3 regions of the Arthrobacter arnarulunnguaqae genome follow, and region 1 is predicted to be linked to each of the others. Evidence: predicted binding sites of a transcription regulator. Region 1 holds the regulator's gene; each other region holds the start of a gene.
The links. Region 1 encodes HrcA, which represses chaperone genes, less so after heat shock. Its sites were predicted from a motif close to TTNGCACTCGNNNNNNNCGAGTGCNAA; they were not measured.

Region 1 (9,323 bases):
GTCGACCAGGATGATGGAGACCTCCGCCTCCGGGTGCACATAGAGGGAGTCCAGGATGTGGCGTCCCAGGCGGCTCAGCGCCTCGAGGTCCGCGGACATGGCCGACTCGTTGTTCACCTCGACGGACATGGCTAGCCCTTCCCGGCGTCGGCGGGCGGAACGGACGTGCCGGAGGGACGCCCGGGACGCCGGTTGGTGCGCCTCGTGCGCCAGTCGATCGGCGGCTCGGACTCGCGCGCGGTCCACGTCTCGTACGCGGTGACGATGTCGGCGACGAGCCTGTGGCGGACAACGTCGGTGGCGTCGAGCATCCGGAAGGCGATGTCGTCGACGTCGTCGAGGATTTCGCTGACGACCTTGAGCCCCGACTTGGTGCCACCCGGAAGGTCGATTTGCGTGATGTCGCCCGTGACGACGATCTTGGACCCGAAACCGAGGCGGGTCAGGAACATCTTCATTTGCTCCGGCGTCGTGTTCTGCGCCTCGTCGAGGATGATGAACGCGTCGTTGAGCGTGCGTCCGCGCATGTAGGCCAGCGGGGCCACCTCGATGGTGCCGGCGGCGATGAGGCGCGGAATGGACTCGGGATCGACCATGTCGTGCAGCGCGTCGTAGAGGGGGCGCAGGTAGGGATCGATCTTGTCCGTCAGCGTGCCGGGTAGGAATCCGAGCTTCTCCCCCGCCTCGACGGCCGGCCGCGTGAGGATGATGCGGCTGACCTCCTTGGCCTGGAGGGCCTGCACGGCCTTGGCCATGGCGAGGAAGGTCTTGCCCGTCCCCGCCGGCCCGATGCCGAAGATCACCGTGTTGTCGTCGATCGCGTCGACATAGGACTTCTGGTTCACCGTCTTGGGGCGGATGCTTCGTCCGCGGCCCGTCAGGATGTTGAGGCCGAAGACGCCACTTGCGCTGCCCGGGGCGGTGGACGGACCATCAACCATGCGGACGAGCTGCTCGACCAGGTGCGCGGAAATGCGTGTTCCGCGGCCCGCGAGGCCGCGGGCTTCGTGGACGACGCGCAACGCCTTGGCGGCATCTCCGGGTTCGCCCCCCACCGTGAGTTCGTTGCCGCGAACGTGCAACTTCGCCCCGGGGTAGACGCCTTCGACGATCCGCAGAACCTCGTCGTGGGCGCCGAGCGTGGCAACCATCTGGTCGGTGGAGTCGAAGTGGACCACTTCAGCCTCGCCGCTCTCCTGTTGTGGCTTCTCGGCGTCCTGGATCATGCTGTCGGCGTCGCCTCCCGTGGCTGGGCGCCGGCGTATCCGGGCCCGGGTCCCGGGCCGTTTCCGGCGCTCTCCCATCGTACTTGAACAGCCCCGCGGGGGCGGCGGCCGCAGGAATTAGTGCACACGCGGGACATATCGGTCGTACAACAGTCCTGCCGCATCCCCGGTCCGGGGTGCGCCCCCGGGCGAGTGCTATGCCAAGCTTGTTGGGCGGCCGATGGTGGCCACCCCGCTATCCCCCCTGAAAAGGACGACCTTGACGACCCCCAAACACCGTAGACGCACGCGTTCCCGCGTGGCCGTCCTGGTGCTTGTCGCGTCCCTGGGCGCCGTGTCGGCCTGCGCTGGGGGCATGGGTGTGCCCACGACGACGATGCCGGAAGGATCCTCGACGACGGCGCGGGTCACGCCGCCGCCGCAGGACGCCGAACCGCTGGAGAAGTTGAGCAGCCACCGCCTCTCGCCCGTGTATTGGCTCGGCGAGCGGGACTTGACCGTCTACCTGTACCGCGAATACCTCAAGGCCGAGGATCAGGGCGACCCGATCACCTCGGCCATCAAATACATGTTGGAGCACACGCCGACCGACACCGACTATTTCAACGTCTGGTCGCCCGCCGCGCGCATCGGTACCTCCATCGACACGAACAATGTGATCACCGTCGATCTTTCGGACGACGCGTTCTCCCGCGAACTCGACCGCGGGCTTGCCGAACGCGCCATCCAGCAATTGGTGTACACGGCCACGGCCGCGGCGGCCAACGCCGGGTTGCTGACAGGCACGACTCCGTCGCGGGTCGCCGTGCTGGTCGACGGGCACACGGGCTACGAGGCCTTCGGCCACATCCCGCTCGATGGACCGATCGAACGAGTCGCCAGTCTCCGGGCGCCGATTTGGGTCATCGATCCGCAAGACGGCGCGACGCGTCCCGCCGGCAAGCTGACCGTCCGCGGTGTTTCGGCGGGATTCACCGGCGGCACACGGTGGGAGGTGCGCCGCACCCGCGACGGGGAACCGGGCGAAGTCGTCTCGCAGGGGGCGCTTGCATTGGGCGCGGGCGAACTGCCGGAGGATGCGTTCGAAATCGTCCTGAACATGCGCCCGGGCGAATACCGGCTGTCCGTGTGGGGCCAGACGGCGCAGGATGCGGAGCGCCTGAGCGAGGACACCAAGGCGCTGACCGTCAACTAGTTCCGGACGGAACCGTCCAGCAGGCCGGCGAGGTGCCGGACCAGCACCAGGGCAGCGGGACCGGCGGTGGACGCCCGGAGGACGTTTGTTCCCAGTGATGCCGTCGCGGCGCCGGCCGATACCAGTTTGTCGAGCTCCCCGGGCGCGATGCCACCCTCGGGACCGACCACCAGCAGTATTTCCACAGGCGGCTTCTCCTGCGCCAGCCGCATCTGGACGACCCGCGACAGGGGCTCCGTGGCGGTCTCGTGGAGCACCACGGTCAGGCGGCCGCCGGGCACTTCCGAACCGCCGCCGGTTCCTTGCGTACCATGGGTGCGGGCCATCGCCGCCAGCTGATTCGTGTTGACGGGCTCTCCCACCGACGGTTCCCGGGACCGGCGCGACTGCTTCACCGCTGCACGGACGGTCGACTCCCACTTCTGGCGGCCCTTGGCCGCCTTATCGGGCGTCCAACGCACGACGCAACGCTCGGCCTGCCATGGGACCACCCTGTCAATTCCCAGTTCCACCGCGGATTCCACGGCTTGGAGGTCCCGATCGCCCTTCGCCAGCGCCTGAACCAGGACAGTACGGAGGGCGGGAGACGACTCGACCTCCAAGGTTTCGACGCGGGCCTCGAGGAACCCCCTGGCCGTGGTGACCACGACGCAGGCGGCGCGCCGGCCCCCGCCGTCGACGAGATCGATCCGTTCGCCCTCCCGCACGCGCTTGACCGACACGGCGTGGTGCCCCTCGGGGCCATCCAGCGTCACCGTCTGTCCCGGTGCCGCGTTGGCCAGGGCACCCGGATCGACGAGGAAGGCCTGGTTGCTCATTAGCCGCGGTGGCCAAGCTTGTCGAAGAAGCGGGAGAAGACGCCGCCACGCTCGGAGAGCCGCCCCTCGGCGACCTCCTCGCCGCGCAGCGTCGCGAGCCGCTCCAACAGGTCCCGCTGTTCGGCGTCCAGCTTCGTGGGTGTCTCGACCTGGATGTGCACGATCAGGTCGCCGCGCCCACCGCCGCGAAGCCGTGGAACGCCGAGCTGCGAGAGTCGCACGGTGTCCCCGGACTGCGAGCCCGACTCCACGCGGATCTCCTGCTTTCCATCGAACGTGTCGAGGTCCAGGTCCGCGCCGAGGGCGGCTGCCGTCATCGGCACGGTCAGCGTGGCGTGCAGGTCGTTGCCCTCGCGTTCGAAGACCGGATGGCGCTTGACCTCGATCTCGACATAGAGGTCGCCGGCGGGTCCGCCGCCGGGGCCGGCCTCGCCCTGCGCCGCGAGGTGGATACGGGTGCCGGTTGCCACGCCCGCGGGCACCTTGAGCTGCTTGCTGACGCGTTCACGCACGCGGCCCTGTCCCATGCACTCGTTGCACGGGCTGGGAAGGGTCGTTCCGAAACCGCGGCAGGCGCTGCACGTCTCAACCGTCATCATCTGGCCGAGGAAGGAGCGAACCGGCCGCTGCACCTGTCCGCGCCCCCTGCAGATGTTGCAGGACTCCGGCGAGGTTCCCGGCTGGCAGCACGTCCCGTGGCAGGCGGTGCACGTGACGGCGGTTTCCATCTCCAACGGGTAGACGACGCCCTGGACGGCGTCCTTCAGGTCGATCGGCGCGGTGATCAGCGCATCGCGGCCCCGGCTGGTCCGCGAAGCGGGCCCGGCGGCCTGCCCCGTCCCGCCGAAGAACTGCTCGAAGATGTCGTTGAAGCCGTAGCCCGCTCCGGGGCCGGGTCCCGCGGCGTTGCCGTTCTCGTTGCCCGTGGTGTCGTAATTGCGGCGCTTCTCCGGATCCGACAGGACCTCGTAGGCGCGGGTGACGAGCTTGAACTCGTCCGCGGCGCCGTCTCCCGGGTTGACGTCCGGGTGCAGCTTACGCGCAAGCTTGCGGTAGGCCTTCTTGATCTCCTCGGTCGTCGCGCCCTGCGCGACGCCGAGTACGTCGTAGTGGTTGCTCACAGTGTTCGCTGTGTCCTTTCCTGCTTTTCGATGCTTGGTTAACCGGTGGGTCGGCGTTAGCCGGCCAGGATCCGGGAAAGATAGCGGGCGACCGCGCGGACGGCGGCCATGCTGCTGGGGTAGTCCATGCGCGTGGGGCCGAGGATGCCCATCTTGGACGATTGGCCCGGCCCGTAGGCCGTGGCGATCAGTGAGGTCTCAACCAAACCACCGTACGCGTTTTCGCTGCCGATCCGAACCGCGATGCCCCGTGCATCCAATTCCATCTCCGAGAACAACCGCAGCAGCACGACTTGCTCCTCGAGGGCCTCGAGGACCGGGGTAATGGTGAGCGGGAAGTCGCCCGTGGAGCGCGCGAGGTTGGCCGTACCGGCCATCACAATTCGATCGACCACGCTGTTGTCGCCCAGCGCGCCGAGCGCGCCGGCGAGTATCCGTGCGGCCGGGCGGAGCCTAACGGGCACGTTCTCCACGGCGGCGCCCGCCAGCGGCGACAGCTCGGCCAGCTTGCCGCCGGCCGCCATCGCCATGAACGCCGCCTTGATGGTGTGCAGGTCGTCTTCGTTCGTCTCCGCCGGAGTGAGCACAACACGCTGCTCGACCTTGCCCGAAGTGCTGATCAGGACGGCCAGCACCTGTCCGGCGCCGAGCCCCACCAGTTCGATGTGGCGGACAGCCGCGTCGCTGTACTGCGGAACCTGGATGACGGCGACCTGGTGGGTCAATTGCGCCAAAAGGCGAACCGTGCGCTCGAGGACGTCGTCGACGTCGTCCGCGCCTTCGATGAGGGATTGGATGGCGCGGCGCTCCGCGGCGGAAAGCGGCCGCACGTCCTCGATGCGGTCGACGAAACGCCGATACCCCTGTTCGGTGGGGACACGCCCGGAAGAGGTGTGCGGCGCGGCGATCAGACCCTCGTCCTCCAGCGCCGCCATGTCGTTGCGGATGGTCGCCGCAGACACGCCCAGCTGGTGGCGCTCGACAAGAGCCTTCGACCCCACGGGCTCGCGGGAGTGCACATAGTCCTCGACGATGGCCCGGAGCACCTCGAGGCGTCGTGGTTCGGACATCCCTTCCCTCCCGATTCCGTCTCGTGGGCGATGGTTGGACGACGGGGCGGTTTGGCACTCGACGCCGTCAAGTGCCAAGTCTAATACGTTTCGAGGTTGTTAGCATGGTGGCTGCGCGCCGGATGGCCGGATCGCACCGCCGCCCCCGTGGGCGCACCACGAAAGGCTGTGTCAGGCACTGTGAACAACTACGAATGGGGCGCCCGCGAGATCTCGGCCCCGCGACCGAGGAAACTTCGCCAAGTCCCCGCCGCGTTGGGTCTGGTCCTCGAGGACGTGCAGACGGAATGGGTGGGCGAAGTAGTCCGGGTCGAAAAGTCCGGGGGCATGCGGATCGTGGTCCTTGAGGACCGGCGCGGAAAAACCAAGTCCTTCCCGACCGGTTTCGGATTCCTGATCGAGGGCGAGCCCGTCGAGATCGTGGAGCCGGTTCGGGGCGGCACGCCGCCGCGGCCGGCGCGTACGGCGTCCGGTTCGGTGCGGGTCGAGAACCTCAGGGCGCGGACGGCTCGGGCGAGCCGCGTTTGGGTCGAGGGCAAGCACGACGCGGAGCTGGTCGAGAAGGTATGGGGCCACGACCTGCGCGTCGAGGGTGTTGTCGTGGAGCCCCTGCACGGCGTCGACGACCTGGCGTCTGCCGTGCGGGAATTCGCCCCGGGGCCGGGACGGCGGCTCGGCATTCTGGTGGACCATCTGGTGCCGGGCAGCAAGGAAGCCCGGATCGCCGCCGAGGCCATGGCCGTGCCGGGTGCGCGTGGCAACGTCCTGATCGTCGGCCACCCCTACGTCGACGTATGGCAGGCCATCCGCCCTTCGGTGCTCGGCATTCGCGCCTGGCCGGTTGCGCCCCGCGGGACCGACTGGAAAACGGGGATCCTTCGGGGCCTCGGGTGGCCGCATGCAACCCAAGCGGACGTGGCGCTGGGTTGGAAGCGCCTGCTGGCGAGCGTCACGAGCTACGCGGACTTGGAGGCCAGCCTGCTGGGCCGCGTGGAGGAGGTCATCGATTTCCTGACGGCCGAGGGTGGCCCACGCGGGTAGCGACACGGGACAGGCCCGGCGCGCGGAGCGGATCCGCGCCGAACCACCGGCCCGTCGTGCGCGAACCACCGACTTCACGGGATAAACTGGCCGCAATAGGCGACCATGAATGGAGACTCGGGCGTGACCCACGGGTTTAGCGAAAAGGCACGGAACGATTCCGGGGACCGCAGGCACTACGAGGCCTCCTCCCCCTCGCCGTTGCCGTTGTCTCCTTCGGAGGACCGGCAATGGGCAACGATCGCCCACTTCGGATCGATCCTCGGTTTCATTCCGTCGGCAGTGATCTATTTCGTGTACCGCGGGCGCGGCCCGTTCACCGCGCAGGAGTCCAAAGAGGCCCTGAACTTCACGGTGCCGTTGACGGTTTTGGCGATGCTGTCCAACATCCTCACGTTGATCCCGGTGGTCGGGAGCGTCTTCGCGGTGATCGCGGTGGCCATCTGGGTTTACCTGACGGTGAGCGGGGTCGTCGCGGGCATCGAGGTCAACCGGGGCCGGCCATACCGCTATCCACTGAACCTGCGGCTGATCCACTAGCCGGCGGCGTTGGACTCAGAAGTCCAGGAGGCGCCTGACAACGGCGTCGGCCAGCAGCCGGCCGTTCAGGGTCGCAACCACCGTCCCGCGCACGGCCGCCGGCCCTTCGATCAGGCCGTCGGCGATCAGGCCTGCCACCGCCTTCCTTCCCGCCGGGCGCAACTCCGCGGTGGGCATGCCATCGACAATGCGTGTCAGCAACATCGCGCGTTCGAGGTAGCGCGCGTCGTCGTCGGGGGTTTCGCGTCCCGCGGCCGGGGAAACGCCCGCATCGATCCGCTGCTGGTAGGCCGCGGGATGCTTCACGTTCCACCACCGGAGGCCGCCGACGTGGGAGTGCGCGCCGGGACCGGCGCCCCACCAGTCCGCCCCGGTCCAATAGGCCATGTTGTGGCGGCAGCGGGTTTCCTCCGAGCGGCTCCAGTTGCTGACTTCGTACCAGCCGAAGCCCGCGGCCGTGAGCATGGATTCAGCCAACAGGTACTTGTCGGCGTGGTCGTCGTCGTCGATGTCTGGCACTTCTCCGCGTTTGATCTGGGCGGCGAGACGCGTGCCATCCTCGATGATCAGGGCGTAGGCGGAAATGTGGTCCGGCTCGTAGGAGAGCGCGGTCTCCAGGCTGGCGCGCCAGTCGTCGATGCTCTCCCCCGGCGTGCCGTAGATCAGGTCGACGCTGACGGCCAGCCCGGCGTCGCGTGCCCACTGCACGGCGCGGCCCACGCGTTCGGGACGGTGGGTGCGGTCCAGCGTCTTGAGCACGTGGGGCACCGCCGACTGCATGCCGAACGAGACGCGCGTGAATCCGGCGTCGGAAAGAACCCGCAGGGATTCCGGCGTGACGGAGTCCGGATTGGCCTCCGTGGTCACCTCCGCGCCCGGGGCCAGCCCCCAGAGGACGGAGATGCGTTCCAGCACGGACGCAAGGTCCTCGGCAGGCAACAGCGTCGGAGTCCCGCCGCCGAAGAACACGGTCTCGACCCGGCGGTCCGGCAGTCCGGAGCCGGTCAGGACGCGTGCGCCGAACGCCAGTTCGGATCCGACGGCGGCGGCGTAGGTGTCCTGGGTGGCGCCGGAGCCCAGTTCGTGCGCCGTGTAGGTGTTGAAGTCGCAGTATCCGCAGCGCACCGCGCAGAAGGGAATGTGTACGTAGACGCAGAAGGGACGCTCCGCGGCGCCCTCGCCGGACGACGCCGGAAGCAGCCCATTGGCGGGGGCCGGATCTCCCAACGGCAAAACTGAGGGCATCGGGCTACTTCTTGCCCTTGTCCTTGGATTCGTCGGAGGACAGTGCGGCGATGAAGGCCTCCTGCGGCACCTCGACGCGGCCGACCATCTTCATGCGCTTCTTGCCCTCCTTCTGCTTTTCCAACAGCTTGCGCTTGCGCGAAATGTCGCCGCCGTAGCACTTGGCCAGAACGTCCTTGCGGATGGCCCGGATGCTCTCGCGGGCGATGATGCGGGAGCCGATGGCGGCCTGGATGGGAACCTCGAACTGCTGGCGCGGGATGAGCTCGCGCAACTTGGACGTCATCAACGTGCCGTACGAGTAGGCCTTGTCTTTGTGCGTGATGGCGCTAAACGCATCCACCTGCTCCCCCTGGAGCAGGATGTCCACCTTCACCAGATCGGCGATCTGCTCGCCGTCCGCCTTCCAGTCCAGGGATGCGTAGCCGCGGGTCTTGGACTTGAGCACGTCGAAGAAGTCGAAGACGATCTCGGCGAGGGGAAGCCAGTACCGCAGCTCCACACGCTCCTCGGAAAGGTAATCCATGCCGCGCATCTGACCACGCCGGGACTGGCACAACTCCATGATCGCGCCAACGAACTCGTTGGGAGCCAGAATGGTCGCCGCGACCATCGGCTCGTGGACCTCGAGGATCTTTCCCGTGGGGAACTCGCTGGGGTTAGTGACCGTGACCATGTTGCGGTCGTCCGTCATGACCTCGTACACCACGTTCGGGGCAGTCGAGATCAGATCCAGGTTGAACTCGCGCTCGAGGCGCTCGCGGACGATCTCCAGGTGGAGCAGGCCCAAGAACCCCACCCGGAAGCCGAATCCCAGCGCAACGGAGGTCTCGGGCACGTAGGTGAGGGCGGCGTCGTTCAGCTGCAGCTTGTCCAACGCGTCGCGCAGTACGGGGTAGTCGGAGCCGTCGATGGGGTAGAGGCCCGAGAAGACCATCGGCTTGGGGTCCTCGTAGCCGCCGAGGGAGTCGGCGGCCGGCTTCAACAGGTTTGTCACGGTGTCGCCGACCTTGGAGAGCCGCACGTCCTTCACGCCCGTGATCAGGTATCCGACCTCGCCAACGCCC
Region 2 (11,114 bases), on a different contig from region 1:
GCGCATCCCGAAGCCGAGCCTCTGCACGGACAACGGCGCCATGGTCGCGGCGCTGGCCGCGCAGCTGGTGGTGGCCGGCGTCGCCCCGTCAGGGATCGCGTTCGGCACCGACTCCGGTCAGCCCGTCGGCGCGATTTCGCTGTAGGCCGCCATGGAATCCACCCTGTTGATGAGCGCGCTGCTGGGCCTCGGCATGGCCGGGCTGTACTTCGGCATCTGGGCGTACGACGGCATCTGGCGCTCGTGGGCCGGATCCGCCTGGGGGCGCCACTGCCCGCACCTCGGCATCGGGATCCTCTGGGCCGGGGCGGGCCTGACGATGGCGTCCTTCGCGTTCGCGATGGACGAGCTGTTCGAGTCGCCCGGAACCGCGCGCGCGGCCTTCGCCGTCTGCGCGGTCGGGGGCACCGGCGTCGTGCTGGTTTCCGTGGTCCTCGGGTTGACCCGGTTCCCGCGCTTCATGGTCCCGGCGTGGCTGCGGGCGTACCTGGACGGGAAGTGACATCCGGCGCCGTTTCGCCGAAGCCAACCACCGCTCCCTCCCGTTTCGACGAAGGCAGATGTCCCTTTTCGGGCCGAAACGAGCATCTGCCTTCGTCGAAACGAGGGGGGAGAGCATCTGGCTTGGGCGAAAGCGGGGCGGGTCAGGCGATGTGCATCCGCGCGACGTTGTCCGCGACGACGGCGCGCAGGTCGCCGTCGTGCGCCTTCGCCACCCGCCGCTGCCACTGGTAGCCGGCGCCGCCGCGGATGATCCGCTCGACGTCCACCAGCTCGTCGGAGCAGCCCAGCTTCTTCGCGACCGGCTCCAGCCGGTTGAGCTCCCGCTCCAGGTGCTCGGTCACCAGCATCTCGTCCCCCGCGGCGTTGAGGATGATGATGGCGTCCAGCCCGTAGCGGGCCGCGCGCCACTTGTTCTCCACTCGGTACCACGGGGGCATGACCGGGATGGTCCCGCCGTTGTCCAAGGTGGTGGACATGTCATCCACTAGACATTGCGTCAGGGCGGCGATCGCGCCGATGTCCTGCAGCGAGGACAGGCCGTCGGCGATGCGCATCTCCACGGTCCCGAACCGCGGCACCGGGCGGATGTCCCAGCGGATCTCGGTGATGTCGTCGATGACGCCGGTGTGGACCATGTCCCGCACGTACCCCTCGAAGCCCTCCCACGTCTCGAAGTGGTAGGGGAGCCCGGCGGTCGGCAGCTGCTGGAACATGAGGGCGCGCTGCGAGGCGTACCCGGTGTCCTCGCCGCCCCAGAACGGGCTCGACGCCGACAACGCCTGGAAGTGCGGCTGGTAGTTGACCAGGCCGTCGACGATCGGCAGCGCCTTGTCCCGGCGGTCCAGCCCCACGTGGACGTGCACCCCGTAGATGACCATCTGCTGGCCCCACCACTGCGTGCGGTCGATCAGCTTCGCGTAGCGCTCCTTGTTGGTCACCGGCTGCAGCTTCGGCGGCGCGAAAGGGTGCGACCCGGCGCAGTACAGGTCCACGCCCATGGGGTCGGTGACGTCGCGGATGGCCTTGATGTTCGTGTGGAGCTGCCTCTTCGCCTCGTCGACCGTGTCGCAGACCCCGGTGACGATCTCCACCGTGTTCAGCAGGAGCTCCTGCTTGATGTGCGGATGCTCCTCGTCCTCGTCGAGTTCGCCGTGGAGGGTGTGGACCCCGAGCAGCACCTCCTGCGCGACCGAACGCAGGTCGCCGGTCTCGCTGTCCACGAGCGCGATCTCCCATTCGACGCCGAGGGTGGACTGCCGGGACTCGGCGAAATCGATCTGCATCCAGGCTCCTGAAAATCGTGCGGGTGGGACGGCTGACAGTCTATCGGCACCGGTACCCTTGGACCCGTGGCCTTGCGCATGAGAACCCTGACCGTGACGGTACTCACCGCCACCCTCGCCCTGGCGGCGTGCACCCCGACGCCGGCGCCGCCCTCGGGCACGACGCCGGGTGCGCCGGGCGCGGGCGGCGACGCACCGGCGTCGTCCTCCAGTGCGCCGGACCCCGAACGCACGTCCTGGGGGCCGCTGGCGTCCGACGTCGAGGCGGCCGCCGACGCCGTCGCAGCCATGGGCACCGCGGAGAAGGCGGGGCAGGTGCTCGTCGACCACTACACCGGGACCGATCCCGCCGCCGAGCTGGCCAAGGTCGACGAGCTGCACCTGGGCGGCGTGATCGTGATGGGCGACAACGTGCCGCTGGCCGCGGGCGGAAACGCGGGCGGCGCCGCGGCCGGCGAGGGCGCCGCCGGCGGAGCGAGCGGAGTCGACACCGAGGCCCTGGCGGCGACGACCGCGAGGTTCCAAGAGACGCTCGGCTCCGGCCGCGACTGGCCCGGCATCGTCGCCGTCGACCAGGAGGGCGGGGCCGTGGCGCGCGTCAAGGCGCCGCTGACCGAATGGCCCGCGCCGATGGCGTACGGCGCGGCGGACGACGCCGGACTGACCGCCCGGGCGCACGAGGCCATGGCCACCGAACTCGCCGCGCTGGGATTCACGATGGACTTCGCGCCCGACGCCGACGTGACGCTCGGCCCCGCCGACCCGGTGATCGGGGCGCGATCGTTCTCCTCGGATCCGGAGTTCGTCGGCGAGCACGCCGCGGCGGGGATCGAGGGCATGCTCGACGCCGGGGTGCTGCCGTCCGCGAAACACTTCCCCGGGCACGGCTCGGTGACCACGGATTCCCACGTGGGGCTGCCCGTGCAGGACGCCTCCCTGGAGGAGCTGCGGACGCGGGACTGGGCGCCGTTCTCCCGGACGATCGAGGCGGGGGCGCCGATGGTGATGGTGGGGCACATCGCCGTCGAGGCGCTGGAGCCCGGCGTCCCGTCGTCGCTCTCCTCCGCGACGTACGACGCGCTGCGGGACCTCGGATTCGAGGGCGTGGCCGTGACCGACGCGCTGAACATGGGCGCGGTGGAGCAGTCCGCGCCGGGCGGCGGGGCGGCGGTGGACGCGCTGGCGGCCGGGGCCGACCTGCTGCTGATGCCGACGTCTGTCGAAGAGGCCCACGCGGCGGTGGTCGCGGCGGTGGACTCCGGAGAGGTGCCCGCGGAGCGGCTGGACGAGGCGGCGACGCGGGTCGTGGCGATGATGATGTGGCAGGGGCGGCTGGCGTCCGAGCTGGACGACGGCGGACGGTCGCTGTCCGCGGCGGACCCGGCGTCCTCCGGGGAGGGCGCGGGGGTCGAGCTGGGTGCGGAGCTGGCCCGGGCGTCCGTGACCGTGGTGGACGGGGAGTGTTCCGGGGCGCTGGTCGGGGCCGGAATCCGGATCGCCGGCGGGACCGCGGAGGACCGCGCGCGGCTTGCGGAGGCCGCGGGGAAGGCCGGGTTGGCCGTGGGATCGGGGGAACTCGTGACGCTGCTGGGCGGATCCCACGGGGCCGGCGCGGGCGACGTGGTGGTGTCCCTGGATGCGCCGTGGGGGCTGGCGGGGTCCGCCGCGGGGACGAAGATCGCGCTCTACGGGCGGACGGTGGAATCCTTTGGGGCCCTGGTGGCGGTGCTGAAGGGCGAGTCCGAGGCCCCGGGGCGGCTCCCGGTCGCGGTAGGGGAGTACCCGGCCGGAACGGGCTGCTAAGGCCCCCTCTCCCTCCCTCTCGTTTCGACGGAGGTAGATGTCGGTTTCGGGGCCGAAACCGACATCTACCTCCGTCGAAACGGAGGGGTGCGACATCTGGCTTCGTCGAAAATGGGGAGGGCGGCGGCGGTGTCCGAGGGCGCCCCCCGTGGGTGCGACGGCGGGTGGCGCGGCCCCGGCGTCGTGCCTGTGGATATCGCCTGCGGCGATTCGCCCTTTTAGGCACCATGGGGTCATGGAGAATCCGGACCCCGCGAAACCCCCGCCCGAGCCGCCGGGCATATTCGTGTTCGCGGACGGCCTCGCGCGGGGGATGACGCCGGGGAAGCTGCGCTCGTCCCGGTTCGAAGCGCCGACGCGAGGGCTGCGGCAGGTGCCCGACAACGGGGAGCCGCGGCTCGACGTCCTACGCGCATACATGCGGCTGGACCGCGGGACGTACCTCAGCCACCGGAGCGCCGCGCAGGCCTGGGGCATGTGGGCGCCGGACCGGGACGGCGTGTTTCCGATCCACGTCACGCGCGTCAGGGGCAGGGGTGGGCACGCGCGGCGGCCGAACGTCGTCGGACACGTGGCGCCGCTGCTGGAACGCGACCGGCGCGTGGTGGAGCGGATCGCGCTGACGTCGCCCGCCTGGACGTGGGCGGATCTGGCCGGGACGGGGCTGAGCCTGGGTGACCTGGTGGCCGCCGGCGACTCGCTGCTCCAACCCGAGGACGGGCCGCCGCGGCCGGACGATGTCCTCGGAACGCACCCGCTCGCCACGCTGGCCGAGATCGACGACGTCCTCGACCGCCGTTGCTCCGTCCCCGGCGTGCGGCTGGCGCGCGAGGCCCGCGAGCTGCTGCGGCCCGGTTTCTATTCGCCGATGGAGTCGCGGCTGCGGGGGATGCTGGTCGCGGAGGGCATCGGGGACCTGGAGGTCAACGTCCGGCTCGAGTTCCCGGACGGGTGGTCCGTGGTGCCGGATCTGGTGATCCGGTGGGCGCGCATCGCGATCGAGTATGACGGCGAGCACCACCGCCTGGACCGGAAGCAGTACGAGCACGACATCGACCGCGACGCCGGGCTGCGCGATCGCGGATGGAAGGTGCTGAAGGTGACGAAGACCGTGTTCACGCCCGCGGGCAGGGACAAGTTCCTCGGCCGGCTGCGACGCGAACTGCTGCTGGCCGAGGACGCCTGACGCGGGCCAGCACGGATTTCGACGGAGGTAGATGCCCCGTTCATCCGTTTCGACGAGGGCAGATGTCGGATTCGCGCCCGAAACCGACATCTGCCTTCGTCGAAACGGGGGAGGGAGGGCGCGCCGGTCCGGACTACGCTGGAGCCATGCCCATCTTGAACAAGGACATGACCCTCTGCATCTCGCTGTCCGCGCGCCCGAGCAACAACGGCACCCGGTTCCACAACCACCTCTACGGGCAGCTCGACCTCAACTGGATCTACAAGTCCTTCGCCCCGACCGACCTCGCCCAGGCCATCGCCGGCGTGCGCGGCCTCGGCATCCGCGGCTGCGCCGTCTCCATGCCCTACAAGGAGGAGGTCATCGCGCTCGTCGACAAGGTGGCCCCGTCTGCCGCCGCGATCGACTCGGTCAACACCATCGTGAACGACGACGGCGTCCTCACCGCCCACAACACCGACTACTCCGCCGTCGCGGCGCTCCTGGCGAGCCACGCCGTCGACCCGTCCTCGACCGTCGCGCTGCGCGGCGCGGGCGGCATGGCCAAGGCAACCGCCGCCGCCCTGCGCGACGCCGGATTCACACGCGTCACGATCGTCGCCCGCAACGAGGAAGCGGGCCGCGCGCTCGCCGGCCTGTACGGATTCGAGTGGACCGCCAAGCACGACGGCGCCACGGACGTCCTCGTCAACGTCACCCCGATCGGCATGGCCGGAGGGGACGAGGAGACGCAGCTTTCGTTCACCGAGGAGCAGGTGGAGGCGGCCCACACGGTGTTCGACGTCGTCGCGGTCCCCGCCGAGACGCCCCTGATCCAGGCGGCGCGCCTCCTGGGCAAGAACGTCATCACCGGCGCCGAGGTCATGACGCTGCAGGCGCTGGAGCAGTTTGTCCTCTACACGGGCATCACCCCGACGCCCGAGCAGGTCGCCGCCGCCGAGGAGTTCATGCGCGCCGGGTAGTCCGGCCGCCGAGGAAGGAAACGCACCATGAGGCTGACGCTGATGCAGTTCGTGACGCTGGACGGCGTCTCGCAGGGGCCCGGCGCCCCCGACGAGGACACCAGCGGCGGCTTCGGGCGGGGCGGATGGTTCGTGCCGTTCCTCGACGAGCGCTTCATCCAGTTGGCCGCGGCGTGGCTCGGGGAGGCCGACGGGCTCCTCTTCGGGCGCCGCACCTACGAGAACTTCGCGCGCGACTGGCCGCAGATGGACGATCCGGACGACCCCTTCGGACCGAGGATTAACAGCCTGCCGAAGTACGTCGCGTCGCACACCCTGAAATCCGCCGACTGGAACCCGTCCACCCTTCTGGACGGCGACGTCGTCGCGCAGGTCGCCGCGCTCAAGAGGCAGCACGGGCGGGAACTGCAGATCCACGGCAGCGCGACGCTGGCCCAGTCGCTGCTCGCCGCCGGTCTGATCGACCTGGTCCGGCTGGTGGTCGCCCCGGTGGTCGTCGGCACGGGCCGGAGGCTGTTCCCGGAGGGCGGCGCGCCCGCGGGGTTCCAACTGGTCGGGTCCGAGTCCACACCGGCCGGACTCTCCATCCACACCCTCGAGGCCGCCGGCACGCCCACGTTCGGCACCTACGACGGGCCGCACCCCCCGGCGAACGACGCCGCAGCCTAACCCCGCCGGCCGGAGCCTGCCCCCGCCTGCCCTCGCCGCCCCGCCCATTCTCGCCGCCCCGCCCAATTTCGACGAAGCCAGATGCTCCCGCCTCCCGTTTCGGCGAAGGTAGATGCTCGGATTCGGCCCAAAAGCAGCATCTACCTTCGTCGAAACGCAAGGGGGGCGAAACGGGGGAGGCGAGGGGGTTAGGCCGGGGCTACCTCTATGGCCACTCGGGTGTCGCCGATCCGGGTCAGGACCAGCGTCGCCTTCTTCTTCGCCGACTTGCCCGCGCCCGCCAGCAGCACCTTGCGGAGCTCCTCCGGGGTCACGTCCAGCCCGCGCTTCTTGATGTCCAGCACGCCGACCCCCTCCGCCTTCGCCCACGTCCGCAGGGCCTTGACGTTGTAGGGCCGCACGTTCAGCACCCGGTAGGGCCGCGCGAACGGCGTCCGAACCAGCGTCGGCGCGCAGAAGTACGCGATGTGCGGGTCCACCAGATGCCCGCCCACGGTCGCCAGTGCCTCCGCCACCAACCCGGCGCGGATGACCGCCCCGTCCGGCTCGTACAGGAACCCCGCCACGTCCCCGACTGGGACCTCGCCGCGGAGGGAGGCGCCGGCGTCGTACTCCACGGCGCTAGTCAGTTCGTCGGAGGTGCCGTCCGGGCCGACCACCAGGGCCGCGCGCCGCACGCCGGGCCGGGCCAGCGGGCCGAACCACAGCGCGGCCTCGGTGACGTCGCCGTCGACGGACACCCACTGCGCCTCGCACCCGGCGGGCAGCGACTCGTGCGGGATGCCCGGCCCGAGCTTCACGCCGACGGCCAGCCCGCGAGCCGCCAGCGTTTCGACGAAGGACAACGGCGGGCTGAACGCCTCCGGGTCGAAGATCCGCGAGGTCCCGGAGCTCGACGTCGTGCGGCGCGCGGGGTCGAGCCAGACGCCGTCGAACCCGTCGAGGGCGAACCCGGTCGCGTCCGCGTTGACCACGCGCGCGTTCCGCCAGGGCATGAGGTTCACCATCGCCGCGGCCGCGGTGGTCTCGTCCAGCTCGACGGCGGTGACCTCCAGGTCCAGCGCGGCCATCGCCATCGCGTCCGACCCCAGCCCGCACCCCAAATCCGCCACCCGGGCGACGCCGGCGCGCACGTAGCGGCGGGCGTGCATCGCGGCGACGTTCAGGCGCGTCGCCTGCTCCAGTCCGGCGCGGGTGAAGATCATGTGCGCGGCGAACGGCCCGAGCTTGGCCGCGGCGCGGGCGCGCATCCGGGCCTGGTGCACGACGGCGGCGACCAACTCCGCGGGGTGCCCGTCCTTGCGCAGGCGCAGGTTGAGCTCCAGCGCTGCGCGGTCCGTGGCCGCGGCGTCCGGGCTAAGCGAATTGAGCAGGCCGAAGCCCTCCGGGGACAGCACGGGCGCGAGGTTTTCCACGGCGGGGGAGGGGGAAGCCATGGGACAACCCTAGTTGCCCGCGCCCAGTGGACCGGGCCGCGCGGTACCGTGGAACCGTGCCGAAGAACGAGGAACCCAACCCCGCACCCCCCGCCCCCGCCGCACCCCCCGCGCCCGAAGCCGGCTTCCTGTCCCGCTTTCCCGAGGCGGTCGACGCGGCCCGCGAGACGGACGACGCCGGTGCGCCGCCGCTTGGCCGCGCGGGGCTGGCCTACCGGATCCTGCTGTACGCGGGAATGGCGGTCGGCGTGGTCGCCGCGCTCGCCCTGATCGCGTCCGTGGTGCTGCAGGCCCTGCTCGCCGGCAGCTACATCCAGGCGGGCGGGGACTACTTCGGGTCCGGGATCGACGGCCGCGCCGCCCGCGAGCTGCTCGGTGTTCCGCTGGGTGGCTTCATCGCCGCCGTCGTGCTGTCCCTGGCCGCCATCTGCATCGGCGCGCTCGGTGTCTTCCGCGCCAATGCCCAGCGCGGTGAGCGCGACCAGACCGCGTAGGGCGACCTCCGGCGTCGTACGTTTTGGCACTCGCCTTGACCGAGTGCCAGCCACCTCATAGAGTCTTCATTAGCACTCGACACCGTCGGGTGCTAAAGCCCGAGGTACTTGCCAGCTGGCACCGCGACGACGGTTGGCGCATGTCCAACGGCCCTTCAACCATTGGCACTTACGCAAAGGAGAGATCCGCATGTCGGTCTCCATCAAGCCTCTCGAGGATCGCATCGTTGTTCAGCCGCTCGAGGCCGAACAGACCACGGCTTCCGGCCTGGTCATCCCTGACACCGCGAAGGAAAAGCCCCAGGAGGGCAAGGTTGTCGCAGTGGGCCCCGGCCGCGTCGACGACAACGGCAACCGCGTTCCCGTCGACGTCGCCGAGGGCGACATCGTCATCTACTCGAAGTACGGCGGCACCGAGGTCAAGTTCGGCGGCCAGGAGTACCTGGTGCTCTCGGCACGCGACGTGCTGGCCATCGTCGTCAAGTAGTTTTCCCGTGTGAAGCCCCGGCCCAGGCCGGGGCTTTACGCAATCCCAAGGAGCAGCAGCATGGCTAAACAACTTATTTTCAACGACGACGCACGCAAGGCGCTCGAGGCCGGCATCGACAAGCTCGCCAACACCGTCCGCGTCACGCTCGGCCCGCGCGGCCGCAACGTGGTCCTGGCCAAGGCCTGGGGCGCGCCGACCATCACGAACGACGGCGTCACGATCGCCCGCGAGGTCGAACTCGAGGACGCGTACGAGAACCTCGGCGCACAGCTCGCCAAGGAGGTCGCGACCAAGACCAACGACGTCGCCGGCGACGGAACCACCACCGCCACCGTGCTCGCGCAGGCCCTCGTCAAGGAAGGCCTGCGCAACGTCGCGGCCGGCGCCGCGCCGGGCGAGATCAAGCGCGGCATCGAGACCGCCGTCGAGGCCGTGGCCACGCGCCTGGCCGAGATCGCCCGCCCGGTCGAGGGCCAGGACGTCGCCAACGTCGCCGCCATCTCCGCGCAGAGCGACGAGATCGGCGACCTGCTCGCCGAGGCGTTCGGCAAGGTCGGCGCCGAGGGCGTCATCACCATCGAGGAATCCAACACGACGACGACCGAGCTGGTCCTCACCGAGGGCATGCAGTTCGACAAGGGATACCTGTCCCCGCACTTCGTCACCGACCCGGAGCGCCAGGAGGCCGTCCTCGAGGACGCGCTGATCCTGGTCAACTCCGGCAAGATCTCCACCGTGGCCGAGTTCCTGCCGCTGCTGGAGAAGGCGCTGCAGGCCGGCAAGCCGCTGTTCGTCATCGCCGAGGACATCGAGGGCGAGGCCCTGTCCACGCTGGTCGTCAACAAGCTGCGCGGCACGCTCAGCGTCGTCGCCGTCAAGGCGCCGGGCTTCGGCGACCGCCGCAAGGCCATGCTGCAGGACATCGCGATCCTCACCGGCGCGCAGGTCGTGTCCCCGGACCTGGGCCTGAAGCTGGACCAGGTCGGCCTGGAGGTCCTGGGTTCCGCCCGCCGGATCACCATCACCAAGGACCTGACCACCATCGTGGACGGCTCCGGCTCCCACGAGGACGTCGCGGACCGCGTCTCCCAGCTGAAGGCCGAGCTCACCCGCACGGACTCCGACTGGGACAAGGAGAAGCTGCAGGAGCGCCTCGCGAAGCTCTCCGGCGGCATCGGCGTCATCAAGGTCGGCGCGGCCACCGAGGTCGAGCTCAAGGAGCGCAAGCACCGCATCGAGGACGCCGTCTCCGCGACGCGCGCCGCGATGGAGGAGGGCATTGTCGCCGGCGGCGGCTCCGCCCTCGTCGACGCGCTCTCCGTGCTGGACACCGACCCCGCGGTGGTGGCGCTCGAGGGCGACGCCGCGGCGGCCGTCGGCATCGTCCGCCGCGCCCTGGTCCAGCCGCTGCGCTGGATCGCCCAGAACGCCGGGCACGACGGCTACGTGGTGGCCTCCAAGGTCGCCGCCTCGCCGGTCAACCACGGCTTCAACGCCAAGACCGGCGTCTACGAGGACCTGCTCGCCGCGGGCATCATCGACCCGGTCAAGGTCACGCGCTCCGCGCTGCGCAACGCGGCGTCGATCGCTGCCCTGGTCCTGACCACGGAGACCCTGGTCGCCGAGAAGCAGGCCGACGAGGACGAGCACGCGGGCCACGGACACTAGTCCAAAGCACCAACCGCCCCCTGTCAGGGGGCCGGGCCGCCCACGGCGGCCGCACGACGGCGCCGGATCCCTTCGGGGGTCCGGCGCCGTCGTCGTTTGCCCGCCCGAACGCCATCCGCCGCGCCCGCCGGAACGCCGTCCCCGCTCCCGCCAGATCACCGTGCGGTAACGCTGCTGGTAGGATGGAGGGTTGAGGGTGGCTGACCGCGCCACCCCGCACGACGCCAGAGGCGTCCGCGCGACCTCACCGCGACCGTCCACACAGTCCACCGAAGGGACGCCGCCAGCGATGGCCCTAGACCTGAACACCCGCCAGGGGAGGCCCGGCGCCGCCAGCAAGCCCGCCTACCGCCCCGAGGTGCAGGGACTGCGCGCCTTCGCCGTCCTCATGGTGGTCGTCTACCACGTGTGGCTGGGCCGCGTCTCCGGCGGCGTGGACGTTTTCCTGCTGATCTCCGCGTTCCTGCTCACGGCCTCGTTCACCCACAAGGTGGAATCCGGGAAGCCGCTGAAACTGGTGTCCTACTGGCTCCAGCGCTTCCGCGGGCTGCTGCCGGCCGCCGTCGTGGTGTTGCTGGCGATCCTCGCCGCGACCGCCTCGCTGCTGCCGCGCACCCGC
Region 3 (11,114 bases), on a different contig from region 1:
CCAACCTGACCTTTGCGCAGTTCCAGTTCTCCACCGGCGCCCAGATCGGCGTTCCCCCGGAGACGGTCGTCGCGGCGCAGGCAGTGGGCGGGGCGGGCGGCAACCCGATCTCCATCCACAACATCGTCGCCGCCTCCGCGACCGTCGGGATGCTGGGCCGGGAGGGCGACCTGCTGCGCAAGACCATCATCGTCACCACCTACTACTGCCTGGCCGCCGGTACGCTGGCACTACTCGTTATCCACGGGCTGGGCCTGAACCTCGGAACGGTCATGCTGGTCCTGCTGCTCGCGGGCATCACGCTGGCGATCCGGTGGATGCTCAACCAGAAGCCCCACCTTGCCGTCCCGCGGTCCGCCGGCCGGGCGTCCGGAGACTGATCCCGTGCCACGCAGCGAGGGGCGGGCACACTCGTTCCAGGCGCCCCCGCCCCTCGTTACGTGGGAGGATGATTCGGTGAACAGCCAGCCCCCCAGATCCCCCAGCCCGCGGGCCTACGAAACCGTGCTCGAGGCGATCGAGGCGGAACTGCGCTCGGGCTCGCTGAAGCTGGGCGACCAGCTTCCGGGAGAGCGGGCCCTTGCCGAGACGCATGGGCTCTCGCGGGCGTCGGTTCGAGACGCCATACGAATCCTAGACGTGCTCGGCGTCGTGCGGACGTCCACGGGGTCCGGCCCGAACGCCGGCGCGGTCATCGTGTCTCGGCCGGCCGCCGGGTTGGCCGCCGCTCTGCGGCTGCACGTCGCCACCCGCCAGCTGACGGTCGCCGAGATCGTCCAGACCCGCATCCTGCTGGAAACCGGCGCTGCGGAGGCCACGAAGATCGACCCGGAAAACGACGCCACACGCGCGAAACTCGCCGTGGCCGCGGATTTGCTCAAGCAGATGGACGACCCGGCGCTCGGCCGGTCGGATTTCCACGCCCTCGACGCCCGTTTCCACGTCCTGCTTTCTTCGCTGGCACGGAACGCGGTCATCGAGGCGATGATGGAGTCGCTGCGGCTGTCGATCAGCGACTACGTGGCCGAGTCGATCCGCAGCGACGAGGACTGGGAACCGGTCGCGGCCGTGCTGCGCACCCAGCACCACGGCATCCTCGGGGCGGTCTCGGCCGGGGAAGGCCAGCGCGCCTCGAAGCTGCTGCGCGAGCACATCGAATGGTTCTACGCGGAGACCCAGGGCTAGCCCCCACCGCGACGCCTTCTTTCGACGAAGCCAGATGTCCCCCACCCCCGTTTCGACGAGGGTAGATGTCCGAATCCGGGGGGAAACCGACATCTACCTCAGTCGAAACGCAAGGGTGGGGCATCTGGCTTCGGCGAGATCCGGAGGCCTACTGCCCCACGGCCCCCTGTCCGCCGGGGGCCGAGGTCGCCTCGCCCTCGATCTGGTCGGCGCCGTTGTCCCGGCTGCCCGTCTCGACGGCGATCTTGCGCGGCTTCGCGCTCTCGCGCACCGGGATGGTGAGCATCAGGACGCCGTTGTTGTAGTGCGCCGTGATCGCCTCGATGTTGATGCCCTGGCCCAGGTTGAGCTGGCGGACGAAGCTGCCGCCGCGGCGTTCGCGGGTCAGCCACTTCACGCCTTCCTGCTCGCCCAGCGTGCGCTCGGCGCGGATGGTCAGCAGCTGGCCGTCGACGTCGATGTCCACCGATCCCGGATCGATGCCCGGCAGGTCGGCGCTGAGGATGTAGTGGTCGCCCTGGCGGTAGAGGTCCATGGGCACGTCGCGCAGGCGGTTGTCGAACAGCGCGCCGGCCACGCGGTCGAGCTCGCGGAACGGATCGAATGTGTTTGCCATGATGATCAACTCCTTCGTGGGGCACCACCCCGGTGCCGTGTTTCTCGTGTTGTGGGGGTCGATCGACGGTCCTCAAACTTGAGTCCCATCCGCTCAACCCAGGATTAAATTAGCACTCTCCGCCGCGGAGTGCCAGTCCCTTTTTGGCTCATTTCTCCCACGGCGAACGACGCATTTCCACCCCCGTGCCCACAGGCTCCGCGCCCCTGTGGTGGGATGGTCCCATGAGACTCGCCACCCTTCGCCACCCGGAATCCGGCGGAACATTCGCCGCCCTCATCGACGGCTCCGCCGCCGTCGAAATAGAGGGGTTCGACGACGTCGGCGCCCTCCTGGCCGCGCCGGCCGCGGAGCGCGAGTCCGCGCTGAACGCGGCCAAGGCAAACGGCGCAAGGCACGACGCCGGCGCCGCCACCTTCGCGACGCTGATCCCCGCCCCGGCCAAGGTCTTCTGCATCGGCCTGAACTACCGCAACCACATCGCGGAAACCGGCAACGAGACCCCCAAGTTCCCGACCGTCTTCACGAAGTTCGCCGAATCCCTGACCGGCCCCACGGACGAGATCGAAATCCCCGCGGAGGACCACCGGATCGACTGGGAGGGCGAACTCGCCATCGTCATCGGCGCGGCCGGCCGGCGCATCCCGGAGGAGGACGCCGAACGGCACATCGCCGGTTACGCGGTGTCCAACGACGTCTCGATGCGCGGCTGGCAGGGCCGCACGCCGGAGTGGACCCAGGGCAAGTGCTGGGAGGCGGCCAGCCCGGTCGGCCCCTATCTCGTGACCCCGGACGAGTTCACCCCCGGCGCCCGGATCACCACCCGCGTCAACGGCGAGGTGGTGCAGCAGGATTCGACGGCGGACCTCGTCTTCTCCCCCGCCGCGCTGGTCGCGTACCTCTCCACGATGGTGACGCTGCGCCCCGGCGACCTGATCCTCACGGGCACCCCGGCCGGCGTCGCCCTGGGTCGGCGCAACGAGCACGGCCGCCACCCCTGGCTGAAGGCCGGCGACGTCCTGGAGACGGAGATCGAAGGTCTCGGCGCCCAGCGCAACGTCCTGGTCGCGGCGCCCGACGGACACTAGGTACGTGGACCTGGCCGCGGTCGCCGCCGAACTCTACGGGTCCATGCCCGGCGGGTTCGTCGCCGCGCGGACCCGCGAACTGGAGCGGACGGCGCGCAAGTCACAGGGGGCCACCCGCGACCTCGAGGCGACCGCAAAGGAGTCGAACCGGGCGCGCCGGCTTCTCGACGACGCGAGGGTCCAGGCACGGGAGACCCAACGCGAGGCCGACGCGGTGGAGCGGCGCGCGGAATGGGCCGCATCGCCGTCGTCCGCCCCCTCGGGCGCGGCGTCATAGACGCACCAAGGCACGTCACATCCGGCAACGCGGCACCGCGCCGTGGCCGGAAAAACGTTCCGATTTCACCGAAATCCACCCGCAACCGGGACAAATGTGAACTTTCGGCGTCCTGCGGGAAACCAATACCCCGTATCGCTTGCCACACCGCCCACGTCACCATACGTTTAGGGGAGGGACCCAGCGATGCTGCGAGGCTCCCTGATCTACGATCGCAGCTGTACGCAATATCGAAGGAAGCATCATGGCAACAGGCACCGTTAAGTGGTTCAACGCAGAAAAGGGCTTCGGATTCATCGAGCCGAACGATGGATCGGCGGACGTTTTCGCTCACTTTTCCGCAATCGCGAGCAGCGGCTACCGCTCGCTCGACGAGAACCAGAAGGTCGAATACGACGTCGTGCAGGGTCCCAAGGGTCTGCAGGCAGAGAACATTCGCCCGCTGTAACCCCATAGCTCCACCCGCCGTCAGGCGAGGTTGAACGACGAAAGGCCCCGGAAGCGCCATACGGCGCAACCGGGGCCTTTCCGTTTGCCCGAAAGGCCTAGGCGTTCCAGAGCCCGTAGGAGTCCGCGAGGTCCGCGATCTTCTGCGCGCGGGCCAGCCGCGGGAGATAGGAGCCGTCGCCGATGGAGGCGCCGGCGGCGTGCGCCGAGAGCATGTCGTGGGCCCAGCTGAGTTCGTCGGTGCTCGGGGACAGGCCGGTGTTGACGTCCTCGACCTGGTCCGCGGAGAGGCAGAGCTTGCCGGTCATGCCCATCGACGCCGTGGTCTGGCAGGCGGCGTGGACCTCTCCCCCGGTCGCGCCGGGAGTGGCCGGGCCGTCGATGGCGCCCGGGAGCTGGCCGACGCGGGAGGCGACCACCAGTTTGCCGCGCGCGTACGCCAGGGCCAGGGGGTCCTCGGAGACGCCGGTGTCCTTGCGGAAGTCGTTGGTGCCGAAGGCCAGCCGGAACGTGCCCGGGGCGGAGGCGATCGCCGTCGCGTTCTCGATGCCGATGGCGGATTCGATCAGCGCGAGCACCGGCGTGCCGGCCTGCAGGCGCATGGCCGTGTAGGTCACCTGTTCCGGCTTCTCCGTCATGGCCAGCATGACGCCGCGCAGGCCCTTGGCCTTGGAGAGGGCCGCGAGGTCGTCGGCCCAGAATTCGGTTTCGAGGCCGTTGACGCGCACCCAGGCGGTCATTCCGGAGTTCAGGGCGTGCACGACGGCGTCGCGCGCATCGGTCTTCTGCGCGTCCGGGACCGCGGCCTCCATGTCGAAGATGACCGAGTCCGCTTCGGAGGCGAGCGCGGGCGCGTACAGTTCCGGCTTCGCGGCGTTCACCAGAAGCCACGAGCGGGAAAGCTTGGCGGGCAGCGATGCCGCGCGTCGGTTGCGAAGGGACATGCCCCCAGCCTACTCACTCCGCCTTGGGGCGTTCCACCGAGTGTCCCGCCATACGCGTCCTGACTTGCCTCTTCACGCCCTACAGGTGCCGCAGGCCACATGAGGGTGGATGATGAAACCATGTGGTTCGGCTGGATCGAGTTCGATCTCCTCCTCGGCGACGTGCATTCGCTCAAGGAGAAGCGGGCCGCCGTGCGCCCGATCATCTCCGAGGTGCGGCGCCGCTTCGAGGTCTCGGCCGCCGAGACGGGGCACCTGGACCTCCACCGGCGCGCGGGGATCTCCGCGGCCGTCGTCGCCGCGGACCGCGCGCACGTGGTGGAGGTACTCGACGCCGTCGAACGCCTCGTCGCGTACCGTCCCGAAGTCGAGCTGCTCAGCGCGCGGCGGCGGATCGGTTCGTCCAAGGACGAATAGGCGGGGACGGATAGGCGGCGCCGCCGCTACGGCTGCGGGGCGAACCCGACCGGAACCGCGGTGGCCGTCCACACGCTGCCGTCCTTGGCGCTGGTTTCGAAGAGCACCAGCGCGCCGCCTCCGGAACCGGGGTTGTCCCATTCGACGTTCCCGCTGAACGGCCCCATGTCCGGCCCGGATCCACCCATCACGATCCCGGTCCCGAGCGGCTCGTCCCTGCCGTGGGCTCGGACCGCAACCTCGACGGTGGCCTCGAACGCGCGCGAGGAACCGGACAGCGTGACAGGCGAGACGATCTGCTCGCCTGCAGCGGGCGATTCCAGTTGGATTTCCGTGCTCATCGCCCCGAGGGCGTACCAGTTGCCGTCGGACAGTTGCCGCAGCAGCACGGTGGTCACCGCGCCGTCCGCGACCGCGCGGACCTCCAGTTCGCCGGAGCGCGAATCGCCCTGCATGAACTCGCCGTAGACGGGATCGGTGTACCCCGCGAGCTCCTCGGCGAAGCCGGCGGCGGCCTCCTTCGGGTCGCCGTACCGCAGGGTGCCGTCCGGATCGGGCCAGACCACCGTGGCCGCCTCGGCGGCGGGCAACGACGGCGCGGTGCCCGGAAGGTCGGAGGCGGACGCCGTCGGCGACGGGCTTGGAGATGGTGACGGGCTCTGCGAGGGGGTCGGCGTCGCGGAACCACCCGCGGAGGTGGGCGCCGCGCTCGAGTCCGGGGGCGGCGTCGTACCGGGGGTTCCGGCCTCCGGTCCGCCCGCCTGCTGCATCAGCAGGACCGCCACCCAGACCAGGGCGGCCACCAGCGCCACCGCAAGCAGTGCGACGGCTGTCTTCCGGCCGCGGCCGGTGGGGGTTGCGTTCTCGCTCATGACGGCACCGTAACCGCTCCCCGTCCGCGCAAACGAGAACGGACAGGGAGCGGTTCGGTGACGTTTCGGCGCGCTCCTAGACCGTCCCGCGGATGAGATCGGCGCACCGCTCACCGATCATCATGGTGGTGATGTTCGGGTTCACGGTGACCAGCTCCGGCATCACCGAGGCGTCGGCGACACGGAGCCCGGCAATCCCCTTGACGCGTAGTTCGGGATCGAGCGGCGCGGACGGATCAGCGGCGGCGCCCATTTTCACGGTGCCGGCCGGGTGGTAGACCGTGTTGTGCGTCTTGCGGATGTAGTCGCGGATCTCGTCGTCGGACTGCACCTCCGTCCCTGGATACAGCTCGCGGCCCGCCCACTCGGCCATCGCCGGCTGTGCCACGATTTCGCGGGCCTTGCGGATCCCCGCGACCATGACGCGCATATCGTGTCCTTCGGCGTCCGTGAAGTAACGCGGATCCACCATCGGCTTGTCACGGTAGTCGCGACTGCGCAGCCGAACCGTCCCCCGGGAACGCGCATGCGTGACGTTGGGGGTCAGGCAGAAACCGTTCTCCGTGGTCGGGTATCCCTGGCGAAGCGTGTGCATGTCGAACGGAACGGTGCCGTAGTGCATCATCAGGTCCGGTCGGTCCAGCCCCTCCTCGGTGGGGGTGAAGACACCGATCTCCCACCACTGGGTGGACTGCTCCACCATGGGCTTCTTCGCTTCCCACTGGATGACACCCTCGGGGTGGTCCTGGAGGTTCTCCCCGATGCCGGGGGAATCGACGAGGACCTCGATGCCGTGCTCGGTCAGGTGCTGGGCGGGGCCGATGCCGGAGAGCATCAGCAGCTTGGGCGAGTCGACCGCGCCCGCGGACAGCACCACCTCGCGGCGCGCGGAGAGCGTGTGCGTGGTGCCGAACGCGGAGTCCACAACATCGACGCCGGTGCATCGGCGGTCCGCGTCGAAGTTCAGCACGCGGGCGCGCAGGCCCGTCAGCAAGGTGAAGTTGGGCCGCTCCATGATCGGGTGGATGTAGGAGACGGAGCTGGAGGACCGCGTGCCGTCGCTGCGCCGGTTGATCTGGAAGAAATTCGCCCCGTTGACCACGGTGGTGCCGTCGTTGAAACGGGAGCGCGGGATCCCGGCCTGCTCACACGCGTCTAGGATCGCCACGCCGGACGGGTCCACGGGCGGCACGTTCATCAGGTGAACCGGGCCCGAGCTGCCGTGGTGTGGCGCGTCCGGTCCGGCGTCCTCGTTGGTCTCCAGGCGCCGGAACAGCGGGTAGGTGGCATCGGCGTTCCAGCCGGTGGCGCCGTGGACAGACTCCCACTCGTCCAGGTCCTCCCGCGGGGCCCAGAAGGCGATGCAGGAGTTGTGGCTGGAGCAGCCGCCCATCACCTTGGCGCGGGCGTGGCGCATGAAGGAATTTCCGTTCTCCTGCGGCTCGATCGGGTAGTCCCAGTCGTACCCAGACTCCAGGAGCTCCATCCAGCGGTCCAGCTGCAGGATTTCCGGCAGGTCCCTGTCGTCGGGGCCGGCCTCGACGAGGACCACCTCCACGGATGGGTCCTCGCTGAGCCGTGCGGCAACGGCGGCCCCGGCGGAGCCTCCCCCGATGACGATGTAGTCGAACTCACGCCCGTCCAGCTGTTTGTTCGTCATCACTTCCCCTGTCCGTGGTCAGCGAACCAGCCGGTGACCTGCGGATCCGTGTTCTGGTAGATGTGCTTGGCCTCCTGATACTCGGCGAGCCCGCTGGGGCCGAGCTCCCGCCCGACGCCCGATTGGCCGAAGCCGCCCCACTCGGCCTGCGGCAGGTAGGGGTGGAAGTCGTTGATCCAGATGGTCCCGTGGCGCAGCCTGCCTGCCACCCGCTGCGCGCGGCCCGCGTCCTGGGTCCAGACGGCGCCTGCGAGGCCGTAGTGCGTGTCATTGGCCGTGGCGACGGCCTCCTCCTCACCCGAGAACGTCTCCACCGTTACCACCGGGCCGAAGGCCTCGTCCACCACCACGCTCATGCCGCGCGTCACCCGGTCCAGGATGGTGGGCAGGTAGTACTGGCCCACCGCCAAATCCCCGGCACCGAACTCGCCGCCACAGCGCAACCGCGCCCCCTCGGCGACGCCGGCGCGCACGTACGCGTCCACCTTGTCCCGATGTGCCGAGGAGATCAACGGGCCGGTCTCAGAGTTCTCATTGAACGGACCGCCTAGGCGGATCTCCCGTGCGCGGCGAACCAGTTCGTCGACAAAACGCTCGGCAATGGACTCCTCGACGATCAACCGGGCGCCCGCGGAGCACACCTGGCCGGAGTGCACGAACGCGGCGTTCAGTGCGTTGTCCACCGCGGCGTCGAAGTCGGCATCCGCGAAGACCACGTTCGGGTTCTTGCCGCCCAACTCCAGGGCGACCTTCTTCACGGTCGCGGCCGCGGCGGCCGCGATCCGCTTGCCGGTCTCCAGCCCGCCGGTGAAGGACACCATATCCACGTCCGGGTGCTCGGAGAGCGGCGCGCCGGCCTCGGCGCCCGCCCCCGTGACCAGGTTGGCGACCCCGGCCGGCAACCCGAGCTCCTCGAAGACGTCCATCATGAGCATCGAAGTGGAGGGCGTCAGCTCCGAGGGCTTGAGCACGAAGGAGCAGCCCGCGGCGATCGCGGGGGCCATCTTCCACGCCGCCTGCAGCAGCGGATAGTTCCACGGCGTGATCATGCCGCAAACGCCGACCGGCTCGTAGGCCACGCGACTGACGACGCCGTTGTCCCCGGCGTCGACGACGCGCCCGGCGTCTTGGCCGGCGAGGCGGCCAAAGTACTCGAAGCACGCGATGATGTCATCCATGTCGATACGGCTCTCGAGAATCCGCTTACCGGTGTCCAGCGACTCGGCACGGGCGAACTCCTCGCGGCGCTCGCGCAGCCGCGCCGCGGTCCGCAACAGGAAGTCGCCGCGGCGGGGTGCCGGTACGGCGGACCAGACCCCTGAGTCGAAGGCGCGGCGCGCGGCGGCGATGGCCAATTCGCTGTCTGCGCGGCCTGCCTCCGAGACCGTGGCGACGACTGCGCCGTCGGCCGGGCAGACGATGTCGCGGGTGGCCCCGGAACGGGCCGCCGTCCAGACTCCGTCGATGTACAGGGACTTGGCCGCGGAGGCCGAAGCGATGCTCATGGCGTCTCCTTCTCGGGGTGGTTTCGGTGGGTGGATGTTGTGGTTGTCGAGACGGAATCGGCGGAGGCAGCTGCGGGGACGAGGGACTCCTCGTCCACGGTCTCGTAGTCGCCTTCCCATTCCGCCTTGGGTGCCGCACTTTCGGCGACGGTGCTGGAAGCCAGCGTCCCGCGGTTCTGGTGCAGGAATTCCAGGTGGACCTCGTAGTGGTCCAGGACGTCGGCGATGAGCTGCTCGCGAGAGGACCCGAAGAGGTCGTAGCCGTGGCTTCCCTCGAGGGAGAACACCTCCATGCGGTAGTACTTGTTACCCGCCGCCGTGGACTTCGCGTAGGACGGGACGTCATGCTGCACCGGGTACACCTGGTACTTGAACACCCGTTCGTCGCCGAGCTCGACGTACAGGTCCGCGGTGTCTATCCCGATCTGCTCCACGACGCCGCTCTCCAGGCGAGCGTCGACACCCTGCTCGGCGAGTTCGCCGCGGACCTCATCCAGTGCCGGATAGGCGATGTCCTCCACGAAGCGCTGCGCCTGACGGCGGCCGGGGTAGCTCATCGCCCGGGACACGCGCTGCCGCCAGCCGCGGAGGGGGTCCTGGCCCGCGGAATTTGCCCGCGACGAGAGCACCGAGGGCAGTCCGGCGCGGAAGCTGGCCGCGAGCGCCGTCTCGACACGCAGCGCCTTATAGAGCCCCAGCATGATGAAGAGGAGGACCACGGAGAAGGGCAACCCCATGATGACCGTGGCGCTTTGCAGCGTCGGCACTCCACCAACCAACAGCATGGCGAGCGTCAGCACCCCGGTGGCCATGGCCCAGAAGATCCGCAGCCACTTGGGTCCGTCCGAGTCGGCGTCCTTGAGGTGCGAGGTGAAGTTGCTCATCACCAGGGCACCGGAGTCCGCACTGGTCACGTAGAACAACAATCCGGTGAAGGTGGCGACGGCCGCGCTCAGCGGGGCCGCCGGGTATTGCTCCAGCAGGCCGTAGAACGCCCGTTCCGGCGTGTTCATGGCCGTTTCGCCGAAGGCGGCGTTGCCACCCATGACGAGGCTCAGGGCGCTGTTGCCGAAGATGGAGATCCAGAGCAGGATGAACGCGAACGGCACCACGAGCACTCCCGTGACGAATTCACGGATGGTGCGTCCGCGGGAGATGCGCGCCAGGAAGAGCCCGACGAACGGAGCCCAGGCGATCCACCAAGCCCAGAAGAAGAGCGTCCAGGCGTTCAGCCAACCATCGGGACGGTCGTAGGCGAAGGTGTCCAGCGCCATACCCGGGAAGCGGGAAAGCGTGTCGCCGATGTTCTGGATGATCGCGTCGAAGAGGAACGTGGTCTTGCCCGCGATGAGCACGAACAGCATCAGCGCTGCGGCCAGGAGGATGTTCAACTCGGAGAGTCGACGGATGCCCTTCTCCACGCCACTGACGACGGATACGGTGGCCATCGCCACGGCGACTGCGATCAGCGCGATTTGCACCGACGTGGTTTCAGGGACACCGAACATGAAGTTCAGGCCGTAGTTCAATTGCGCGACGCCGATGCCCAGGCTTGTCGCGATGCCGAAGATGGTGCCGAGCATCGCCGCGATGTCCACGGTGTCGCCGATGCGGCCATGGATGCGCTTGCCGAGGATCGGGTACAGCGCCGAACGGATACTCAGCGGAAGATTGTGCCGGTAGGCGAAGTAGCCTAGGGCTAGGCCCATCAGCGCGTAGAGGCCCCAGCCGAGGATCCCGTAGTGGAACAGCGTCCAGACCATAGCTTGGCGCGCCGCGGCAACGTCCCCGCCCTCTCCGGTCGGCGGCGCGAGGAACTGCGTGACCGGCTCGGCGACGGAGAAGAACATCAGGTCGATCCCGATTCCGGCCGCGAACAGCATGGCCGTCCACGTGAACAGGTTGAAAGTGGGCCGGGAGTGGTCCGGTCCCAGCCGGGTCTTGCCGACCTTGCTGGCCGCCACAACCACCACGAACGCGAAGACCAGGACCACGATCAGCGAGTAGTACCAGCCGAACGTGGCCCCGACCCAGGTCACGACAGTGCCGATGACGGCGTCCGCGGTTTCGCGGTCGAGGATGGCCCACAGGGCGATGGCCAGA

Region 2: the regulator HrcA is predicted to act here: its motif matches at 8,361-8,387, upstream of groES (co-chaperone GroES).
Region 3: the regulator HrcA is predicted to act here: its motif matches at 1,911-1,937, upstream of ACHAAJ_RS09195 (Hsp20/alpha crystallin family protein).

Annotation. Positions count from the first base shown of each region.
Region 1 is NZ_JBIMER010000001.1:427,986-437,308, forward strand. It holds gene ybeY (rRNA maturation RNase YbeY) at 1-129, opposite strand, end outside; gene ACHAAJ_RS01940 (PhoH family protein) at 132-1,226, opposite strand; gene ACHAAJ_RS01945 (GerMN domain-containing protein) at 1,486-2,421, shown strand; gene ACHAAJ_RS01950 (16S rRNA (uracil(1498)-N(3))-methyltransferase) at 2,418-3,239, opposite strand; gene dnaJ (molecular chaperone DnaJ) at 3,239-4,360, opposite strand; gene hrcA (heat-inducible transcriptional repressor HrcA) at 4,417-5,430, opposite strand; gene ACHAAJ_RS01965 (DUF3097 domain-containing protein) at 5,611-6,471, shown strand; gene ACHAAJ_RS01970 (DUF4870 domain-containing protein) at 6,577-7,011, shown strand; gene hemW (radical SAM family heme chaperone HemW) at 7,027-8,256, opposite strand; gene lepA (translation elongation factor 4) at 8,261-9,323, opposite strand, start outside.
Region 2 is NZ_JBIMER010000002.1:85,603-96,716, forward strand. It holds gene tsaD (tRNA (adenosine(37)-N6)-threonylcarbamoyltransferase complex transferase subunit TsaD) at 1-145, shown strand, start outside; gene ACHAAJ_RS02600 (hypothetical protein) at 152-502, shown strand; gene ACHAAJ_RS02605 (glutamate--cysteine ligase) at 645-1,787, opposite strand; gene ACHAAJ_RS02610 (glycoside hydrolase family 3 protein) at 1,866-3,590, shown strand; gene ACHAAJ_RS02615 (putative endonuclease domain-containing protein) at 3,826-4,776, shown strand; gene ACHAAJ_RS02620 (shikimate 5-dehydrogenase) at 4,923-5,738, shown strand; gene ACHAAJ_RS02625 (dihydrofolate reductase family protein) at 5,766-6,407, shown strand; gene ACHAAJ_RS02630 (class I SAM-dependent methyltransferase) at 6,596-7,843, opposite strand; gene ACHAAJ_RS02635 (hypothetical protein) at 7,900-8,337, shown strand; gene groES (co-chaperone GroES) at 8,528-8,824, shown strand; gene groL (chaperonin GroEL) at 8,885-10,495, shown strand; gene ACHAAJ_RS02650 (acyltransferase family protein) at 10,785-11,114, shown strand, end outside.
Region 3 is NZ_JBIMER010000008.1:19,628-30,741, forward strand. It holds gene ACHAAJ_RS09185 (L-lactate permease) at 1-380, shown strand, start outside; gene ACHAAJ_RS09190 (FadR/GntR family transcriptional regulator) at 457-1,185, shown strand; gene ACHAAJ_RS09195 (Hsp20/alpha crystallin family protein) at 1,334-1,801, opposite strand; gene ACHAAJ_RS09200 (fumarylacetoacetate hydrolase family protein) at 2,026-2,889, shown strand; gene ACHAAJ_RS09205 (hypothetical protein) at 2,894-3,166, shown strand; gene ACHAAJ_RS09210 (cold-shock protein) at 3,411-3,614, shown strand; gene ACHAAJ_RS09215 (HpcH/HpaI aldolase/citrate lyase family protein) at 3,712-4,557, opposite strand; gene ACHAAJ_RS09220 (DUF503 domain-containing protein) at 4,678-4,974, shown strand; gene ACHAAJ_RS09225 (Gmad2 immunoglobulin-like domain-containing protein) at 5,001-5,846, opposite strand; gene ACHAAJ_RS09230 (GMC family oxidoreductase) at 5,923-7,506, opposite strand; gene ACHAAJ_RS09235 (aldehyde dehydrogenase family protein) at 7,506-9,011, opposite strand; gene betT (choline BCCT transporter BetT) at 9,008-11,114, opposite strand, start outside.